3 regions of the Vogesella sp. XCS3 genome follow, and region 3 is predicted to be linked to each of the others. Evidence: predicted binding sites of a transcription regulator. Region 3 holds the regulator's gene; each other region holds the start of a gene.

Evidence for each region. Region 3 encodes HrcA, which represses chaperone genes, less so after heat shock. Its sites were predicted from a motif close to ATTAGCACTCGNNNNNNNCGAGTGCTAAT; they were not measured.
Region 1: groES (co-chaperone GroES) is a predicted target of HrcA. The motif match lies at 3,144-3,172, and genes of this name have one in related genera.
Region 2: rpoH (RNA polymerase sigma factor RpoH) is a predicted target of HrcA. The motif match lies at 3,800-3,828, and genes of this name have one in related genera.

What each region holds. Positions count from the first base shown of each region.
Region 1 is NZ_CP085530.1:2,060,745-2,066,110, reverse strand. Features, by position in the region: gene gltB (glutamate synthase large subunit) at 1-1,510, shown strand, start outside; gene LCH97_RS09810 (FAD-dependent oxidoreductase) at 1,598-3,013, shown strand; gene groES (co-chaperone GroES) at 3,242-3,529, shown strand; gene groL (chaperonin GroEL) at 3,577-5,220, shown strand.
Region 2 is NZ_CP085530.1:2,265,454-2,270,819, reverse strand. Features, by position in the region: gene LCH97_RS10865 (PglL family O-oligosaccharyltransferase) at 1-976, shown strand, start outside; gene LCH97_RS10860 (PglL family O-oligosaccharyltransferase) at 1,044-2,807, shown strand; gene rpoH (RNA polymerase sigma factor RpoH) at 2,906-3,766, opposite strand; gene ftsX (permease-like cell division protein FtsX) at 3,878-4,789, opposite strand; gene ftsE (cell division ATP-binding protein FtsE) at 4,786-5,366, opposite strand, start outside.
Region 3 is NZ_CP085530.1:235,990-241,355, forward strand. Features, by position in the region: gene recX (recombination regulator RecX) at 1-423, opposite strand, end outside; gene recA (recombinase RecA) at 423-1,487, opposite strand; gene hrcA (heat-inducible transcriptional repressor HrcA) at 1,730-2,749, shown strand; gene mltB (lytic murein transglycosylase B) at 2,796-3,812, shown strand; gene dnaX (DNA polymerase III subunit gamma/tau) at 3,918-5,366, shown strand, end outside.

The DNA.
Region 1 (5,366 bases), 1.8 Mb from region 3:
TTACTCCATCGAAGACTTGGCGCAGCTGATTTTCGACCTGAAGCAGGTGAACCCGAAGGCGCTGGTGTCGGTAAAACTGGTGGCCGAGCCGGGCGTGGGCACCATTGCCGCTGGTGTGGCCAAGGCGTACGCCGACCTGATCACCATCTCCGGTTACGACGGCGGTACTGGTGCCAGCCCGCTGACCAGCGTGAAATACGCCGGTAGCCCGTGGGAGCTGGGCCTGACCGAAGCGCAGCAAGTATTGCGTGCCAACGGCTTGCGCGGCCGCGTCCGCGTGCAGACCGACGGCGGTCTGAAAACCGGCCTCGACGTGATCAAGGCCGCCATCATGGGCGCCGAGAGCTTCGGTTTCGGTACCGGGCCGATGGTGGCGCTGGGCTGCAAATTCCTGCGTATCTGCCACCTGAACAACTGCGCCACCGGTGTAGCCACCCAGGAAGTGAAGCTGCGTTCCAAGTACTTTATTGGCTTGCCGGAAATGGTAATGAACTACTTCCTGTTCATCGCCCAGGAAACCCGCGAGTGGATGGCCAAGCTGGGCGTGCGCAATATGGAAGAGCTGATCGGCCGCATGGAAATGCTCACCCTGGAGGACGGCAAAACCAGCAAGCAGCAGCGTCTGGACCTGTCGCCACTGCTGTCGCAAGGCACGGTGCCGGATAGCGTGCCACGCTTCTGCGTAAGTGACTCCAACCCGTCCTTCGACAAGGGCGAGCTGGCCGAGCAGATTCTGGTGGACGCGCTGCCGGCCATCAACAACAAGCAGATGCTGGAGCTGAGCTACCCGATCGAGAACATTCACCGCTCCATCGGCGCCCGTCTGTCTGGCGAAATCGCCCGCGTACATGGCGCAGCCGGCCTGCCGTTTGGCTGCCTGAAAGTGAAGTTCACCGGCTCCGCCGGCCAGAGCTTTGGCGTGTGGAACGCGCCAGGTCTGCACCTGGAGCTGGAAGGCGATGCCAACGATTACGTGGGCAAAGGCATGGCCGGTGGCCGCGTGACCATCTACCCGCCAAAAGGCGCTGCATACCAGTCGGACGAGTCCATCATCATCGGTAACACCTGCCTGTACGGCGCCACTGGCGGCCAGCTGTTTGCTGCCGGTGTGGCCGGCGAGCGTTTCGCGGTGCGTAACTCTGGCGCGCTGGCGGTGATCGAAGGTGCTGGTGACCACTGCTGCGAATACATGACCGGCGGTAGCGTGATCGTGCTGGGCGAAACCGGCTACAACTTTGGCGCCGGCATGACCGGGGGCTTTGCCTTCGTATACGACCGTGCCGAGAAGTTTGCCTACCGTTTCAACAACGAGCTGGTGGATATCAACCTGATCAACGGCGAAGCCATGGGCATGTACCGTGCCTACCTGCTGGAGAAGATCGCCAAGCACGTAGAGCTGACCGGTTCTGAAACCGGCCGTGCCATGCTGGAAAACTTCGACGATTACGTCGACTACTTCTGGCTGGTGAAGCCTAAAGCAGCCAAGCTGGAAAGCCTGCTGAAAGACTGATAGGGACGGGCGGGTTGGTCCGCCCCTTGATAGCAATAAAAGCACCTTGCGGCCAAGGTTGGCCGCAAGGGCAAAGGACAAGTGATCATGGGTGACGTTTTCCAGTTCATGAAGCTCTCGCGCAACCCGGGCGACAAAGTAGAAGTTGCCGTGCGCAAGATCGAATTCAAAGAGATTTACACCCCGCTACACGCGGTGGACGCGACAGACCAGGCCGGCCGCTGCCTGTCCTGTGGCAACCCTTACTGCGAGTGGGAGTGCCCGGTGCACAACTACATTCCTAACTGGCTGAAGCTGGTGAAGGAAGGCAAGCTGTTCGAGGCGGCCGAGATGTCGCACAAGACCAATAGCCTGCCGGAAATCTGCGGCCGCGTTTGCCCGCAAGATCGCCTGTGCGAAGGCGCTTGCACGCTGGAGCAGGGTGGCTTTGGCGCCGTGACCATTGGCAGCGTAGAAAAATTCATCACCGATGAAGCCTACAAAGCCGGCTGGCGCCCGGATATGTCCAAAGTGGTGTGGACCGACAAGAAGGTTGCCATCATTGGTGCCGGCCCTGCTGGCCTGGCCTGTGCCGACGTGCTGGTGCGTAACGGCGTACGCCCGGTAGTGATCGACCGCTACGAAGAAATCGGCGGCCTGCTGACTTTCGGCATCCCCGAGTTCAAGCTGGAAAAGAGCGTGGTGCAACGCCGCCGCGAGATCATGGAAGGCATGGGCGTGACCTTCCAGCTAAATACCGAAGTGGGTCGCGATGTCGAAATCGAGGCGCTGCTGGAGCAGTACGACGCCGTGTTCATGGGCATGGGCGCCTACAAGTACATGAAGGGTGGTTTTGAAGGCGAAAGCCTGCCTGGCGTGCTGGAAGCGCTGCCTTTCCTGATCAACAACGTGCGCCAGTGCATGGATACGCTGCCTGCCGGCGATGCACCACTATCCATGGCCGGCAAGCGAGTGGTAGTGCTCGGTGGTGGCGATACCGCCATGGACTGCAATCGCACCTCCATCCGCCAGGGCGCCAGCAAGGTGATCTGTGCCTATCGCCGCGACGAGGCCAATATGCCGGGCTCCAAGCGCGAAGTGGCCAATGCCAAGGAAGAGGGTGTGGAGTTCCTGTGGAACCGCCAGCCTATGGGCGTAGAGCAGGCAGCCGATGGCAGCTTGCGCCTGAAACTGGCTGAAACCCGCCTGGGCGCGCCGGACGCCAAAGGCCGTCGTAATGCCGAGATCGTGCCAGGCAGCGAAGAGGTCATCGAGTGCGATCACGTTATCGTGGCTTTTGGCTTCCAGGTAGAAGCCGCTAGCTGGTTCGAACGCCAGGGCATTGCCAGCAATGCGCAGGGCCGTACCGTGGCCCCGGCCAATGGCCAGTTCAAGCACCAGACCAGCAACCCGAAAATCTTTGCGGGTGGTGACCAGGTGCGCGGTGCCGACCTGGTAGTGCGTGCGGTATTTGAAGGCCGCCAGGCTGCAGAAGGCATGCTGGCTTATCTGCAAGTCTGGTAAAACGCGCCAGTGGCCCTTGCGGCCAACCTTGCCCGGCCCGCCACATGGCGGGCTTTGTCATTTCCGGCGGTGGCAAACTGTAAAAATCTTGGCCGGCCCCCTCTTGAAAACCGGCTATGCCGTCCCTATGATTAGCACTCGTCAGGGCAGAGTGCTAATGCACCTGTCCGCTATCGCTGAATTGATAGGTAATCATCTTTCAACAGCCACTGCTATTAGGAGAGTCAAATGGCAATTCGTCCTCTGCACGATCGTGTTGTTATCAAGCGCCTCGAGGCTGAAGAAAAAACCGCCTCCGGCATCGTTCTGCCGGGCGCCGCAGCTGAAAAACCAGACATGGGTGAAGTCGTTGCCGTAGGCAACGGCAAGATCCTGGAAAACGGCGATCGCCGTGCGCTGGAGCTGAAAGTTGGCGACAAGGTTATCTTCGGCAAGTATTCCGGCCAAACCGTCAAGGTTGACGGTGATGAGCTCCTCGTTATGCGCGAGGAAGACGTGATGGGCATCGTTGAGTAATCCGGGCCGCATCCCTCTTATCAAACTGATTCTGGAGAATTTCAAGCATGGCAGCTAAAGACGTACGCTTCGGCGATTCCGCCCGCGCAAAAATGGTAGTGGGTGTCAACATTCTGGCTGACGCCGTTAAAGTGACTCTGGGCCCGAAAGGCCGCAACGTGGTACTGGACCGCTCCTTCGGCGCCCCGACCATCACCAAGGATGGTGTATCCGTTGCCAAAGAAATCGAACTGAAAGACAAGTTCGAAAACATGGGCGCCCAGATGGTGAAAGAAGTCGCTTCCAAGACTTCCGACGTTGCCGGTGACGGCACCACCACCGCTACCGTACTGGCCCAGGCTATCGTGCACGAAGGCATGAAGTTCGTGACTGCCGGCATGAACCCGATGGACCTGAAGCGTGGTATCGACAAAGCCGTTATCTCGCTGGTAGGCGAGATCGCCAAGATCGCCAAGCCTTGCGCCACCACCAAAGAAATCGCCCAGGTTGGCTCCATCTCCGCCAACTCCGATAGCGATATCGGCGAAATCATTGCTACTGCAATGGAAAAAGTCGGCAAAGAAGGCGTGATCACCGTTGAAGACGGCAAATCGCTGCAGAACGAGCTGGACGTAGTAGAGGGCATGCAGTTCGACCGCGGCTACCTGTCCCCGTACTTCATCAACAACCAGGAAAAACAGATTGCCGCACTGGATAATCCGTTCATCCTGCTGTTCGACAAGAAAATCTCCAACATCCGCGACCTGCTGCCAGTACTTGAGCAAGTGGCCAAGTCCGGCCGCCCGCTGCTGATCATCGCTGAAGACGTAGAAGGCGAAGCGCTGGCTACTCTGGTAGTGAACACCATCCGTGGCATCCTGAAAGTGGTTGCCGTGAAGGCGCCAGGCTTCGGCGACCGTCGCAAGGCCATGCTGCAAGACATCGCTACCCTGACCGGCGGCACCGTGATTGCAGAAGAAGTGGGCCTGACCCTGGAAAAAGTGACCCTGGACATGCTGGGCCAAGCCAAGCGCGTTGAAGTGGGTAAAGAGAACTCCACCATCATCGATGGTGCAGGCGATGCCGCGCTGATCCAGGCACGTGTTGCCGAGATCCGTCAGCAGATCGAAGCCGCTACTTCCGACTACGACCGTGAAAAACTGCAAGAGCGCGTAGCCAAGCTGGCTGGCGGTGTTGCCGTGATCAAGGTCGGTGCAGCTACCGAAGTGGAAATGAAAGAGAAGAAAGCCCGCGTGGAAGACGCGCTGCACGCTACCCGTGCTGCCGTTGAAGAAGGCGTGGTGCCTGGCGGTGGCGTAGCCCTGCTGCGTGCCCGTTCCACCCTGGCCGATCTGGAAACCGCCAATGCCGACCAGGCTGCCGGCGTGAAGATCGTACTGAAAGCCATCGAAGCCCCGCTGCGCCAGATCGTGCAGAACGCCGGTGACGAGCCATCTGTAGTGGTAAACAAAGTGCTGGAAGGCAAAGGTAACTTCGGTTACAACGCCGCTACCGGCGAATACGGCGACATGCTGGAAATGGGCGTGCTGGATCCAGCCAAAGTAACCCGCTCCGCGCTGCAACACGCAGCCTCCGTAGCCGGCCTGATGCTGACTACCGACTGCATGGTAGCCGAACTGCCGGAAGACAAGCCTGCCATGCCAGACATGAGCGGTATGGGTGGTATGGGTGGTATGGGCGGCATGATGTAAGCTGCCTCGCTACTGCGAAGCCAGAACCCCGCACTACGGTGCGGGGTTTTTTATGTGCTACGGCAATGCGGCCAACCTTTCAGCAGGGTGGCCGCATTGTTTTGCCCGTGCAGTCTGGCACAATGCCGGCTTTATCTCGCGGAGCG
Region 2 (5,366 bases), 1.7 Mb from region 3:
TTTTGGTGCCCGCCGCCGCGTGGAATGGGCTAAGTGTTGGGAGATCGTGCAGGCGTATCCTTGGCTGGGTACCGGTTATGGCGGCTATGGCTATCAGTCGGTCTGGCTGGAGACATTTGGCGGTTTGACCAAGGTACCGGAAAGCAGCCTGTTTACCCACAGCCATAACCTTATCACGCAGTTGGCCGCAGAAACGGGCATCCCGGCTACGCTGTTGGCTGCGAGCGTCGCCGCCGCAGCCTTATGGCCCTACCTGCAGCGCCAGCATGCTACAGCCGAGAATGCATTCTTGCTCTTGATGGGGGCGATTACACTGGGGCACTCGATGTTTGAGTACCCGCTATGGTATCTCCCATTTCTGTTTGCCTTTTTTGTGGTGTTGGCATTGTCGCCGAAAGCAGGGGTAGAGCTGGCGCTGCGTGCCAGTATGCGCAGGGTGGGCGCTGTCATCCTGGGTGTGGCCACGCTGTTGTATGTTGCCAAGGGTGCCATGGTGTTCCCGCTGCTGGTAGCTAGCCAGAACCCATCGCGCGATATCAAGCAGAACCAGCAGCAGATCGAGCAGCTTATTAGCCTGTCGGCCAACCCTTTCTGGCGTTTCGAGTCCGAGCTGATGTTGAGCAACTTCCTGGTGCCGTCGCCTAGCCAGCTGGCGATCAAACTGCGCCACCACGAGGAGTTGGTTGCTTACCGGCCTTACCCCATGCTGCTGTGCAAGCTGGCCATGCTGCGCCAGTGGTCTGGCCAGCCCGTTGCAGCGCAAGAGAGTTTGCGTATGTTGCAAGCTGCGTATCCGTACGATGCACCGCGTTGTGCCATGGTGATTGCCAGTAGTAGCGATACTCGCCTACAGCCACTACTGGATAAAGCGGCTATGGGGGCTGTAACACAACAGCGTCAGGGCGATGCAGCCTTGGTACGCCAGGTTACCACCGGTTTACCAGTGCGCCCGCCGCGCTTACCGCACTTTAACTAGCTGTTTTTGCTCGCTGGCCTGGCATCGGCTATGCTTCGGCCTTTGCTAGCGCCTGTGAGCGTGATTCATGTCTGCTTCTCTGATGGATGACACCAAGCGTGTCCGTATTGCTGCCTTGCTGTTGGCCGCGATCACTATTTTTCCTTTTCTGTCGCGTTTCCACTTTCTGCCTTTGCCGCAGTGGTGGGGCGAAATCACCGTGGTTTGCTGCGCCGCGCTAGCCGGCTTGTTGTTGCCCGGCACCCCTTCGGCGTGGCCAAGGGCCAGCATCTGGATGATGGTCTTGGCACTGGTGTGGGCATTGCAGCCGTGGTTCCTACCCGTGTTATTCCCTGGCCTGAATCAGGCCACGGCATTGGCCTTTGTTGCCTTGTCGGTGTTGGCGCTTGTTGTCATACGCTTGCGTCTGCGCTGGGGAGCGGAAGCGCTGATTACCTATTTGTGCAAAGCGATCCTGATCGGCACGCTACTGCAATCCCTGATCGGTTTGGCGCAAGTCACTGGTCTGGCGCAGGTCATGGGTGGTGTGCTGTTCTACGACAGTAGCCACCCAACGACCAATGTATTCGGTCATATCGGCCAACGTAACCAGTACGCGCATTACCTGACTTGGGGGGTAATTGCGGCTGCGTGGCTATTGGTGAGTGGCCAACCGGCGCGACGCTGGCTCTGGGGCGCTATCGCCTGGCTTTCCTTGTCCATTGCCTTTGCCGGTTCCCGTACCGTGCTGTTGTATGCGTTTGCGCTGGCGATCATGGCAGGCTGGTGGCATTGGCGCTTGCGCGTGTCGCAGTCGGCAAAAATGATGCGTGTGATGTGGCTGGCTGTGGCACTGATTGTGGCGATGCAGTTTGCCTTGCCGTTGGCAGAGAAGCTGCTCGCCCCCCTTCTGCATGGGCCGGTTGCTGCGAGTGGCCTGGAAAGGTTGGCCGCAAACAGTGATGGCATGGGCGCGCGGCGCTTGGCGGAATGGGGCAAAGCCTGGATCGTGTTTACCGAGCATCCGGGCTACGGATTTGGCTGGTATCAATATGCCTCCGAGAGTGTGCGCTTGCAGATGCTGCCGCAGTTTGCCAATGCCGGCGTCAATAGCGGGCTGTTTGCCAATGCCCATAATCTGGTGTTTCAGCTGCTGGCCGAAATGGGGCTGGTTGGTACATTGTGTGCGGTGCTGGGTTTTACCTGGGCGGCCTGGCCTTACTTTGGCCGTCGCGTCGAGCCGGTACATCTGGTGCCGCTGGCCATCATGGCGGTGACGCTGATCCATAGCATGCTGGAGTACCCGCTGTGGTACCTGTACTTTCCCGCCGTGATGGTGATGATGCTGGCGCTGGCACCCGAGGCGGATGAGGCACCCATCGTTTGGCTAACGCCGCTGTATACGGTGCTGGCTATTGCATTGCTGGTTTTGGCGGCGTATGGCAGCTGGCGTTATCGCGAGATGCAAGGGCTGTATTACCCGACGACCCAGCGCCAGCAGCAGCGTCTGGAGCAGATTATCCGCCATGAACCGATGTTCGCCTCCCACGCGCTTGGTTTGCTGGATGATGTCATTACACCGACGCCGCAGGCACTGAAAACGCAGCGGCATTGGCTGGAGCTGATGGCAGCGTTCCGCCCTTACCCGGATGTGCTGCGGCGCAAGGCACAGATGGAAGCACTGGCTGGCGAGCAGGAAAAGGCGGCGCATACCTTTAGCCTGGCTTTGGCGTCATTCCCGACATACGCGCCGGATTTTCTGGCCGAGCTGGACGAAGGCGAGCCGGCCTGGGCTCGCCTGCGCGCCATGGCACAGGCGGCTACAGACAAGCTGCCGCCGCAGTACCGCTAGCGAAAAAAAGCCCAGCTGGCGTGAGGTGGCCTGCTGCAAATGAGAAAGCCCGCTTGTGATGCAAGCGGGCTTTGTTTTGCCTAGCTCTCCGAGAGAGATCAGGCGTCTATTACAACACCGTGGCTCAGCGCGGTTTTCATTTTGCCTAGCGCTTTGGCTTCGATCTGGCGGATGCGTTCTGCAGATACGCCAAATTCGGCAGCCAAGTCGTGCAATGTGGCGCCGCTGTCATCGGCCAGCCAGCGTGCTTCGATAATGCGGCGGCTGCGCGGATCCAGCGTGGCCAACGCGTGTTCGATGCCTTCACCTTGCAGCGTGTCCAGCGCGCGGCGTTCCATGGCGCGGGTCGGCTCGTGGTGGCTGTCAGCCAGCCAGTCGATGGGTGCAAAGCCTTCGTCGTCACCTTCATCCGCTAGTAGCGCCATATCCTGGCCGCTCATGCGCGTTTCCATTTCGCGCACTTCTTCCGGTTTGACACCCAGCTGTTCGGCAATGGCTTGCGCCTCTTTTTCTGACAAGGCAGAAAACCCCTGCTTCATGCTGCGCAGGTTGAAGAACAGTTTACGTTGTGGCTTGGTTGTGGCAATGCGCACCAGGCGCCAGTTGCGCAGAATGAACTCGTGAATCTCGGCCTTGATCCAGTGCACGGCAAACGAGAACAGGCGTACACCGCGGGTAGGTTCAAAACGTTTTACCGCTTTCATCAGGCCGATATTGCCTTCCTGAATCAGGTCGGCTTGCGGCAGGCCATAGCCAGAGTAGCCGCGGGCAATCGATACCACTACGCGCAGATGCGATAGCACCAGGCGCTTGGCTGCCTCCAGGTCGCCTTGTTCCTGCTGGCGCGTGGCAAGCTCGAACTCTTCTTCCGGCGTGAGCATGGGGATGCTGTTGACGGTCTGGATATACTGTTCCAGGCTGCCGTTGGCAGAGAGTACGGGCAAAGCAATCGTGGTCATACGCTGATTATCCTTGTGGAAACCTGAGCTGATCTTAGCACTCCCGGTAGGAGAGTGCCAGAAGTGCACAGGTTCCCGGCGATGGCATTTATTTATGATGGTGATAGCGGCTTAGCGGGCGCGCAGTTTGCGCAGGTAGTGGTCTGCCGCCAGGCGGGCGCCGACAATGCCCAGGCCAATACTGGCTGCGGCCAACATCAGCAGCTCGGTCGGCAGCAGGCTACGCAGCATAATACTTTCGCTGTAGAGCTGGGCAAAACCGTTTAATGCTGGCGCGGCTTGGGCAACAAACACACTGCATAGTGCCCAGCAGCACAGGGTGCTGAGCAGGCCTTGCCATACGGCGTAATACATAAAAGGACGGCGGATAAAGCTATCAGTCGCGCCAATCAGTTTGGCGACTTCGATCTCTTCCTGCCGCGCCAGTATTTGCATGCGTATGCTGTTGTGGGTAATCAGCACCAGCGCCAGGCCAAAGCTGATGCTCAGAAACCAGGCCAGCTGCATGGCCAGCTCCAGTAAACCGTGCAGGCGTTTGGCCCAGGCGGCATCAAACTGGGCCTGCTCTACCATGGGAAGGCCGGAGAGCTCGCGTTGCAGCATTTCCAGTGCTTCTGGTGTGGCATCGGCTTTGGGTTGCACCACAAAGGCGTGGGGCAGGGGGTTGCTGCCCAGGCCTTCACCAATACCGCTCATACCGCTGCGCTGCTCCAGCTGTTGCAAGGCGGCATCCTTCGAGACAAAGCTGAAGCTGGCCACGCGCGGGTGGGTTTGCAGGCTGGCTTGTACGGCAGCCAGGTCGGCTTGTTCGGTGGACAGCTCCATGAACAGCGTGATTTGTGGTGTGGCGGTAAGCTTGCCCACCCACGTTTGCACACTGGTTGCTGCCAGGTATAGCGAAACAGGCAGCGACAGGGCAATGGCCAGCATCAGCAGGTTCAGCAAGCTGCCCACGGGTTGGCGCAGCATTTTCAGCAGGGCAAGGCGGGCATCCTGCCAGTGCAGGTAGAAGTAGTGTTTCATGAGGCAAACTGGCCCTCGCGCAGGCGGATAATGCGGCGACCGTAGTCTTCCATCAGGGTTTCATCGTGTGCAGACACAATGACGGTGACGCCTACCTGATGAAACGATTTGAACAGCTCCATGATGTCCAGTGCGTAAGCGCGGTCAAGGTTTGCCGACGGCTCGTCAGCCAGCAGGATGCTGGGGCGGTGCACTACGGCCCGGGCGATGCATAGCCGCTGCTGCTCACCGCCGGATAGCCGTACCGGCATCACCTTTTCTTTGCCCAGCAAGCCTACCTTGTCCAGTGCTGCGCGTACGCGGCGCGCAGCATCGCGGCGGTCAAAGCCGATAATGTCCAGCGGCAACATTACATTGTCGAATACGCTGCGATCGAACAGGATCTTGTGGTCTTGAAACACGATGCCGATGTGTTGGCGCACATAGGGTAGCTGGCTGGGGCGCAGGCGGCTCAGGTTTTGGTCGTTCACCAGTACATTGCCGCTGGTGGCGCGTTCTATACCGGAAATCAGCTTCAGCAGGGTACTTTTACCTGCGCCGGAATGGCCGGCCAGGAACAGCATTTCGCCACTATCTA
Region 3 (5,366 bases):
GATGACTTGCCGGATGATGTCCATGCCAAAGCCGCGGCTGGCCAGGAAGCGCATCTGTTTGGCGCGCCCGGCGGCGTCGCTGGCGGGCTGGCCGAATTTGCGCAGCCACTGGCTGCGCGCGGTGGCCATGTCGTTGTGGCCGGATAATGTCTGCTTGATGGTGTCGCTATCTACCCCGCGTTCGCGCATCTCCATGGCGACGCGGCGGCTGCCGTACTTGCGGCTGCGGCTATCGGCAAACTGTTCGGCAAAGCGGGCGTCGCTCTGCCAGCGGCTGGCGGCCAGCTCGTCCAGCAGGGTGTCTACTTGTTCAGCACTTTCTGCAAAAGGCGAAAGCCGCCGCTTCAGCTCCAGCCGCGTGTATTCGCGGCGGGACAGAAGGTCGACGGCTCTTGCCTTCAGGCTTTTGCCCGGTTTTTCCATCAGGCGTCGAAGGTGTCGTCCAGCAGCTCTTCGTCAGCGTCCGGCTTGCCTTCGGTGATTTCTACCTTGATGCCCACGGCTTCGCGGATCTTGCGCTCGATTTCCTGGGCAATGGCCGGGTTGGATTTCAGCCATTCGCGGGTGTTGTCCTTGCCCTGGCCGATTTTCTGGCCGTTATAGGCGTACCAGGCACCGGACTTGTCGATAAAGCCGTGCTCTACGCCCAGCTCGATGATTTCGCCTTCACGGCTGATGCCTTCGCCGTACAGGATGTCAAAACCGGCCTGCTTGAACGGTGGCGATACCTTGTTCTTCACCACTTTCACGCGGGTTTCGTTGCCGATGATTTCTTCACCCTTCTTGATACCGCCGATGCGGCGGATATCCATGCGCACCGAAGCGTAGAATTTCAGCGCGTTACCGCCGGTGGTGGTTTCCGGGCTGCCGAACATCACGCCGATCTTCATACGGATCTGGTTGATGAATACCACCAGGGTGTTGGTACGCTTGATATTGCCGGTGAGTTTGCGCAGTGCCTGGCTCATCAGGCGGGCTTGCAGGCCTACGTGGCTGTCACCCATTTCGCCTTCGATCTCGGCTTTGGGTACCAGGGCGGCAACCGAGTCCACAACGATCACGTCCACGCCGCCGGAGCGTACCAGCATGTCGCAGATTTCCAGTGCCTGCTCTCCGGTATCCGGCTGCGAGATCAGCAGGTCTTCTACCGATACGCCCAGTTTTTGAGCGTATTGCGGGTCCAGTGCGTTTTCGGCGTCGATATAGGCGCAGGTGCCGCCCAGCTTTTGCGCTTCGGCAACCACCTGCAGGCACAGCGTGGTTTTACCGGACGATTCCGGGCCGTAGATTTCTACTACGCGGCCACGCGGCAGGCCACCCACGCCTAGTGCCAGATCCAGACCCAGCGAGCCGGTGCTGATGACTTGCAGGTTCTCGGTGATCTGGTTGTCGCTCATGCGCATGATCGAGCCTTTGCCGAACTGCTTTTCAATTTGCGCCAGCGCTGCACTCAGCGCCTTGCTTTTGTCTTCGGAACGCTCTGCCATGCTTGCTCCATTCATTCAACGGGGTGGATAACGATTCAGATTTTGATTATGTACGTTTTCATCTGCCCTGCCAAATAAAAACTACAGGCAGCGATGCAAACGCACCACAAGGGCGTGGTGGCCATGAATGCAATCAGCGGATTATCGCACAAAAGACGGTGCTACCAAGCCGTCGGCCACGGTGCCATGCCCTGATGCGGCAAAGCCTTTGGCTGGCGGGCAAGCTGTGACAGAATGGCAGCATGCTGAACGATCGCACACAACATTTGCTCAAGGTGCTGGTAGAGCGCTACATCGCCGATGGCCAGCCTGTGGCGTCCAAAACCCTGGCGACGGTATCCGGGCTGGAGCTGTCGTCGGCGTCCATCCGCAATATGCTGGCCGACCTGGAAGGGCTGGGCCTGATTGCCTCGCCGCATACCTCGGCCGGGCGCGTGCCCACGCCGCGCGGCTACCGCCTGTTTGTCGACCGTCTGCTAACGGTGCAACAGCTGGCCGAACCTGCCGTGGCCGAGCTGCGGCATACGCTGCAGCCGGACAGCCCCAAGCGGGTGGTGAAGGCAGCATCGCAGCTGCTAGCCGAGCTGACGCAGTTTGCCGGTGTGGTGATGACACCGCAGCGTGCCGACGCCGCATTTCGCCAGGTGGAGTTTTTGCGCCTGTCCGAGCGGCGTGTGCTGCTGATTCTGGTCACGCTGGAAGGCGACGTGCAAAACCACCTGTTCAACACCGCGCGCGACTACAGCGGTGGCGAGCTGATAGAAGCGGCCAACTTCCTGAACCAGCACTATGCCGGCCAGGCGCTGGGCGGCGTGGCCAGCCGGGTAGGGGAGGAGCTGCAGCGCCTGCGCGGGGATATTTCCGAGCTGATGCAGCTGGCCATCCAGTTTGGCCAGCAAACGCTGCACGGTGGCGACGACCTGGTGATTAGCGGGCAGGGCAAGCTGCTGAATGTGAGCGATTTCTCCGGCGACCTGAACCGCCTGCGCGAGTTGTTTGATACCTTCCAGCGCAAGACCGAGCTGTTGCAGCTGCTGGAGCAAAGCCGCCGCGCCCCCGGCGTGAACCTTTTCATTGGCGACGAGTCCGGCGTGGTGACGCTGGACGATTGCAGCGTGGTGATTGCCCCGTACCGGCTCAATGGCCAGGTAGTGGGTGCACTGGGCGTGGTTGGCCCCACGCGCATGGCCTACGAGCGGGTGATCCCGATTGTGGACATCACCGCGCGCCTGGTATCCAGTGCGCTGAATTTCAACGATTGACCCCTGTGCCGCAGCCTGTCTGTTGCGACCAACCCTGGATGACACCATGAGTTTGCTGAAAAACCTGCTGGCCGCTGCCAGCTTGCTGGCGGCCAGCGTTGCCTATGCCGACGTGGCTTTGCTGATGCGCCCGGATGTGCAGCGCTATATCGACGAGCAGGTAGCAAGCGGCGAGCTGTCGCGTGCCGAGCTGGAAAGCGTGTTTGCCAATGTGGAGCTCAAGCCGAACATTATCGCCATCATGGACAAGCCTTCCACGGCGCGGCCGTGGTACCAGTTTCGTCCCAGTTTTTATAACGATAAGCTGATGCAGGAGGGGGTGGCGTTCTGGCTGCAGCACGAAGCTACCCTGCAAAAAGCGGCAGACACCTACAAAGTGGCGCCGGAAATCATCGTGGCGATTATCGGTATCGAGACGCGCTATGGCCGCAATACCGGTGGCTTCCGTCTGGCCGATGCGCTGTCTACGCTGGCGTTTGACTACCCGCGCCGCGCCGATTTTTTCCGCGCCGAACTATCGGAGTTCTTTCGCCTGGCGCGCAGTGAAAACGTGAACGCGCTTACCCTGAAAGGCAGCTACGCCGGCGCCATGGGTCTGCCACAGTTCATGCCGTCCAGCCACCGCAAGTGGGCAGTGGATTTTGACGGTGACGGTCACAAGGACATCTGGAACAACCCGGTGGACGCCATTGGCAGTGTGGCCAACTATTTCCGCGAGCATGGCTGGCTAGGTGGTGACGACGTGGTGATTCCGGCCGAGCTCGCGCCGGGCACGGTGCCGGACGAGCTGGCCGCTGACAAGTTCAATCTGCACTACACCGTGGCCGAGCTCAAGGCGCGCGGCGTGCTGCCACAAGCCCCGGTGCGTGACGACGCGCTGGCAGTGCTGGTGCCGCTGGAAGTGGCACCGGGTGAAATGCGCTACTGGCTGGGCCTCAATAATTTCTACACCATTACCCGCTACAACAAGAGCACGCTGTACGCCATGGTGACGCACGAGCTGGCGCAGGAAATGCGCGCACGATTCGTGCAGGCGCGCATGGCCGTGCCTGCCGGGCAGTAAGGCGAAAGGCGGCCCGGCCCCCGCATGGCTGGCGATGTGCCAGGTAGCAGGCCGCTGCGCTGAAATAGTCGCCATCCCTGGCGAATCCCTTTAGAATTCCGCGCCATGACCTATCAAGTTCTCGCCCGCAAGTGGCGCCCCAAGCGCTTTGCCGACCTGGTTGGCCAGGAGCACGTGGTACGCGCCCTGTCCAATGCGCTGAAAGAATCCCGCCTGCACCATGCCTACCTGCTGACAGGTACCCGTGGCGTGGGCAAGACCACCATCGCACGTATTCTGGCCAAGAGCCTGAACTGCGAAACCGGTACCACCGCCGAGCCGTGCGGCGTGTGTCAGGCGTGCACCCAGATCGATGCCGGCCGTTTTGTCGACCTGCTGGAGATCGACGCCGCGTCCAATACCGGTATCGACAATATCCGCGAAGTGCTGGAAAACGCCCAGTACACCCCTACTATGGGGCGCTACAAGGTCTACATCATCGATGAAGTGCACATGCTGTCCAAAAGTGCCTTCAACGCCATGCTCAAGACGCTGGAAGAACCACCGGCGCACGTCAAGTTCATCCTGGCCACGACCGACCCGCAAAAAGTGCCGGTGACAGTATTGAGCCGCTGTCTGCAGTTCAGCCTGCGCAACATGACACCGCAGCAGGTGGCCGGCCATCTGGCGCACATGCTGGACGTGGAAGGCATTGCCTACGAAACCCCGGCGCTGGCCTTGCTGGGCCGCGCCGCAGCCGGCTCCATGCGCGATGCGCAGTCGCTGCTGGACCAAGCCATTGCCTACGGCCTGGGCGAGGTCAAGGAAGACGGCGTACGCGCCATGCTGGGCGCGGTGGACAAGCGCTACCTGTTTGCCCTGCTGGACGCGCTGGCCGACGCCGACGGCGCCCGCCTGGTGGCCGAGGTGGAAGCGTTGGCCGCACGCGGTATCGGTTTTGACAGCGCGCTGGCCGAGCTGGCCAGCCTGCTGCACCAGCTGGCGCTGGCGCAAACCGTGCCGGCCGCCATTGCCAGTGACGAGCCCGAGCGTGACGCTATCTTTGCCCTGGCGCAGCGCCTGGCGGCGGAAGACGTACAGCTGTACTACCAGATCGCCCTGCATGGCCGCCGTGACCTGGCGCTGGCGCCGGACGAGCACGCCGGCTTCAGCATGAGCATGCTGCGCATGCTGGCCTTTCACCCGGTAAACGGTGGTGAGAGTGCCGTGCGCCCGCTGCCGGCAGCCCGCCCGCCAGTGCCTGCGGCCAACCCTGGCGCCAGTAGTGCAGCCTTGCCTGCAGGCGTTTCGCCAGCGCGTGCTGCGCTGGCGCAGCTGGGGGGCAAGCCTGCCGAGCGCAGCCCGGCCGCCGCTGAAAAACCGGCCGCGCCCGAGCCGGAACCCGAGCCCGCGCGGCCCGCTGCGCCAGCCCCGGTACCGCAGGCCGCACCGCGTGAGCCTGCACCGTGGGACGAGCAGCCAGCCGCTGTAGCTGCAGCCCCCGCCGCGTCGCCTGCCCGCCCGTCTGTGTCTGCCCGCGTGGAGGAAGCGCCGGAGGAGGCCGATGACGATGCC